Regions from separate parts of the Clostridium sp. TJA085 genome, predicted to be linked through region 2. Evidence: riboswitches for the same ligand, from Rfam matches in the RefSeq annotation. Region 2 holds a riboswitch; the other holds the start of a gene.

Region 1 (2,209 bases), on a different contig from region 2:
TATTTTTTCTATCCCTTGTCCACCTATTGGTGTCTTTGAGCTACTTCCCCCAATTATTTTTGGAGCTATATAACATATAATTTTATCTACAATTCTTTCCTTAATAGCTGAAAAATTTAATTCTGATCCACCTTCAAGTAAAATGCTATCTATATTTAGTTTTCCAAGTTTAATCATTAAATCATTTAAATCTACTCTATTCTCTTTTTCTTTTGTAATTAAAACTATGACACCTTTGCTTTCTAAAATTTTTATTTTTTCTTTGTTAGCTTTTTTAGTAGTTGCAATTATTGTTATATCTTTTAAAACTATATTATTTCTAATTTTTAAATTATTATCTTCTTTTAAAAAATCATTTATATTTTCTATTTCAGTATTAAATTCTTTTAATAATTTTAAGTTAAATGAATTTTTATTATTTAAAATTACTTTAGAATTTATAGGTATTCTAAGATTACTATCAACTATAATTCTTACTGGATTTCTTCCATTTTTTAATCTACAAGTTAATTCTGGATTATCTTTTATAACAGTATTGATACCAACCATTATCCCCATATATTTATTCCTTAAATTATGCACAGATTCTCTTGATTTTTCCCCAGTTATCCATTTTGATTCTCCAGTATATGTTGATATTTTTCCGTCTAAAGACATAGCATTCTTTAAAACTACGAATGGTTTTTTTAATTTTATATACTTTATAAAAACTTCATTTAGTTTTTTACATTCATCTTCTAAATTACTAATCTTAACTTCTATTCCCGCATTTTCAAGTTTTTTAATACCTTTTCCTTTGACCAATTCATTTGGATCCAAACATCCTATAATCACTTTTGAAATTTTATTTTTAATAATATTATCAACACAAGGTGGAGTTTTTCCATAATGAGAACAAGGCTCTAAATTTACATACATAGTTGCACCATAACTGTCAGAAGCTAAATTATTAAAAGCCTCTATTTCAGCATGATTTTCCCCAAATTCTCTATGATAACCTTTACCAATTATCTTATTATCTTGCACTATAATAGCTCCAACTAAAGGATTAGGATTAACCTTTCCTTCACCTTTTTTAGCTAAATTCATCGCAAGCTTCATATACTTTTCATCCATTAGCATCATCTCTCTTTTTTAAATTTTTAATAATTCTTTAGGATATAAAAAAGCCCTGAGAATATTTTCTCAGGACCTTAAATGAATTTGATTAACCTTATAAATATAATTAAGCTATATATTATAAATTAATAGTAACTTTATTTAAATAAAATATTAATACAATATACTATAATTATTTTTTAATTTTTAATATATAATTGTATCTAATATCTTTTAAATTAAATTTATTTTAAATTATATTTTAATATTAAATTTTTATTTAATATTAAAAAACTCTGAAATATAAATTATTTCAGAGCTTAAAAAACAAATTTTAATAATATACTATTAATAATTAATGTTGTATAAAAATTATACTTAAAATATAATTACCAAAATTATTTCATTAAATATAATACTTAATTATTATTAATCTTCTTTCATCCAGACTATACTGTCGGCTTCGGAGTTTCACCGAATCTGCTAATTTAATAGCTCGCGGGCTTTACCGCCGGTAGGGAATTTCACCCTGCCCTGAAGATTTATTAAATTTGTTAATATTATAACATACTTACTTTTCAATGTAAATATGTTAATGTTTGTTATATTTAATTAATTCCATATTTTCCAGTTGTACTATCAAGAAAGATAGGTAATTCAGGTGGAAAATATGTAAATAAAACAAAAAGTAATATTAATATAATAAAAACTATAATACAAAATTTATAATTTATACCCTTACACCTTTTATAAACATATAATCCCATTAATTGTCCAATTAAAACAGCTAAAAATAATATTATAATATCTATAATTACTGATTCAATACCAAAGACTCCAGTATAAAAATAATATAATAAAGGTACAGTTATTAAAGAAATAATCAATGATACAAGAGCACCAGTAAACCATTTTCTTTTATTTATATCGTATATTTTTCCATTAACTAAATAATAAATACTCCACCATAAAATTATAGGTAATAAAATCATCTTCAAATGTTCCCAAACACTTTCATTCATAGGAAAAAATGCTGCAAGTATTTTATTCTCACCTGTTAACTTATATAATGAATGAATGCAAGCACTTATTATAAATAAAATAGGAATTC
Region 2 (2,209 bases):
TGATGCTATAAAGAAATATGATAATTTAGTATTTGAAGCTCACTCAACTGATTATCAAACGCCTAAAGCTTTGAGAGAAATGGTTGAGGATGGATATATAATTTTAAAAGTTGGACCAGCTTTAACATTTGGCTTTAGAGAAGGTGCCTTTGCATTAAATGCAATGGAAAATGAATTATTAAAATATAATCCAGATTTAGAATTATCAAGGTTTATGGATGTATTAGATTTTAATATGGTTAAAGATCCAAAGGATTGGATTAAACATTACTCAGGTACAAGTGAAAAAATAAAATTTGATAGAAGATATAGTTTATCAGATAGATGTAGATATTATATGCCAAGAGAAGATGTAAATTTTGCATTGGAAAAGATGATGGATAATTTAGAAAAAGTTGAAATTCCAATAACTTTAGTAAGTCAATTTATGCATAGTCAATTTAAAAAAATTAGAGAAGGCAAGTTAAATATTTCGGCGAAAGAGTTATTAAAGGATAGAATTGGTGAATATATAGATGATTATATTTTTGCGATAAAATAATACAAAAAATATAATGTTATTTTATTGACAATGATAAGTTAAGGTGATAGGATTAAATTGTAAATTAAATAAATATCTTCAGGGCGGGGCGTAATTCCCCACCGGCGGTAAAGCCCGCGAGCTAATGGTTTAGCATGATTCGGTTAGATTCCGAAGCCGACAGTATAGTCTGGATGAAAGAAGGTAAAATATTAATAACTTTAGGTTTGAAACTTAACGCCCTGATATAATTAAATATCAGGGTTTTTTATTTAAAAAATTAGTTATTAATAGTTACCCACCAAAAGAAGATAATTTGGGGGAGGAATTATAAAATGACATCAAATTTAAACAAAACCGTAAAAATTTCATTATTAGCAGGTATGGCTTTCATATTAATGTATATTGAAATACCTTTAATACCAATTTTTCCATGGCTTAAAATGGATTTAAGTGATGTTCCAGCAATTATGGGAGCATTTGCTTTTGGACCAATTGCAGGTGTAATTATAGAATTAATAAAAGTTTTTATGCACTTTCTATTAGCGGGAAGTGGAACTGGTGGAGTTGGAGAAGTTGCAAACTTTATTATAGGAGCATCATTTGTTTTACCAGCTGCATTTATTTATTCTAGAAATAAGTCAAAAAAGACTGCAATATTAGGTATGGTAGTTAGTATAATATTAATGGAGTTAGTTGGAATAATTGCTAATGTGTATTTTTTATTACCAGCTTACGGAATGCATATGGATTCAACACAACTAATGCAATATGTAACAGTAGGATTGTTACCTTTTAATGCTATAAAAGGAGTAATAGTATCTGTTGTAACTTATGCATTATATAAAAAGGTGTCAGTATCAGTATTTAAATGTGATCCAAACTTTGGAGAAAAGCGCAAAGAAAAAATAGCATAACAAAATTGTATTTTATAAAATAAAGGAGTTATTTAAAAATAACTCCTTTTGTTTTGCTTTAAATTTTATATATTATGAAGCCACATTATTATTGCATCTTCTTTGTTATCTTCATAAAAGTTTTTTCTTATACCTTCTTCTTTAAAACCTAAGGATTTGTAAAGATTTTGAGCAATAATATTTGATTTTCTAACTTCTAATGTAATATCGGTACATCCTTTATTTTTTAAAACAAAGATTAGTTTTTCCATTAAATATTTTCCTATTCCTTTGCCCCTAGAATTAGGATGAACAGCTACATTAGTAATTTGTCCTTCAGATGCTATAAGCCATGAGCCTGCAAAGCCTAAAACCTTAGAATCTTCTAAGCATACAATATATGTTGCCAATTTATTATTTAGTTCTTTTTCTATTGAATTTAAACTCCATGTTTCCTTAAGACTTAGAGAGCTAACCTCATATACTCCTTCTAAATCGGAGAAGTCCATTTCTTTAAGAATTAGATTCGCCATTTGTCATTTGTAGCCTTTTTTCTAATTCTCTAACTGCTTGAGGTTTTTTTAAGTAAAGTGGTGATGAATTTTCATCATCTTTTATTCCTTTTTTTAATAGTTTTAAACCAACTTCACCTATTTGAGAAGCTCTTACTGTATTTAGATGAATAGGAGCAAAGTAAGAATTTTTTATATTTTTAGATAAATATTCTTTATGTTTTATTGCACCGTCACCAGTTAGAAGTACTTTTTCATTTAACTTATTAAGTTCTTCTTTT

Evidence for each region. A riboswitch is a leader RNA that binds a small molecule or an ion and turns the genes downstream of it on or off. The one in region 2 is predicted to bind FMN.
Region 1: linked by a shared signal. The riboswitch ahead of ribD (bifunctional diaminohydroxyphosphoribosylaminopyrimidine deaminase/5-amino-6-(5-phosphoribosylamino)uracil reductase RibD) and the one ahead of AC4FQW_RS06730 (ECF transporter S component) in region 2 are both predicted to bind FMN.

What each region holds. Positions count from the first base shown of each region.
Region 1 is NZ_JBZEEZ010000002.1:384,295-386,503, forward strand. Features, by position in the region: gene ribD (bifunctional diaminohydroxyphosphoribosylaminopyrimidine deaminase/5-amino-6-(5-phosphoribosylamino)uracil reductase RibD) at 1-1,116, opposite strand, end outside; FMN riboswitch at 1,527-1,644, opposite strand; gene AC4FQW_RS09025 (DUF6512 family protein) at 1,707-2,209, opposite strand, start outside.
Region 2 is NZ_JBZEEZ010000001.1:1,322,913-1,325,121, reverse strand. Features, by position in the region: gene AC4FQW_RS06735 (class II D-tagatose-bisphosphate aldolase non-catalytic subunit) at 1-541, shown strand, start outside; FMN riboswitch at 612-730, shown strand; gene AC4FQW_RS06730 (ECF transporter S component) at 856-1,437, shown strand; gene rimI (ribosomal protein S18-alanine N-acetyltransferase) at 1,503-1,949, opposite strand; gene tsaB (tRNA (adenosine(37)-N6)-threonylcarbamoyltransferase complex dimerization subunit type 1 TsaB) at 1,930-2,209, opposite strand, start outside.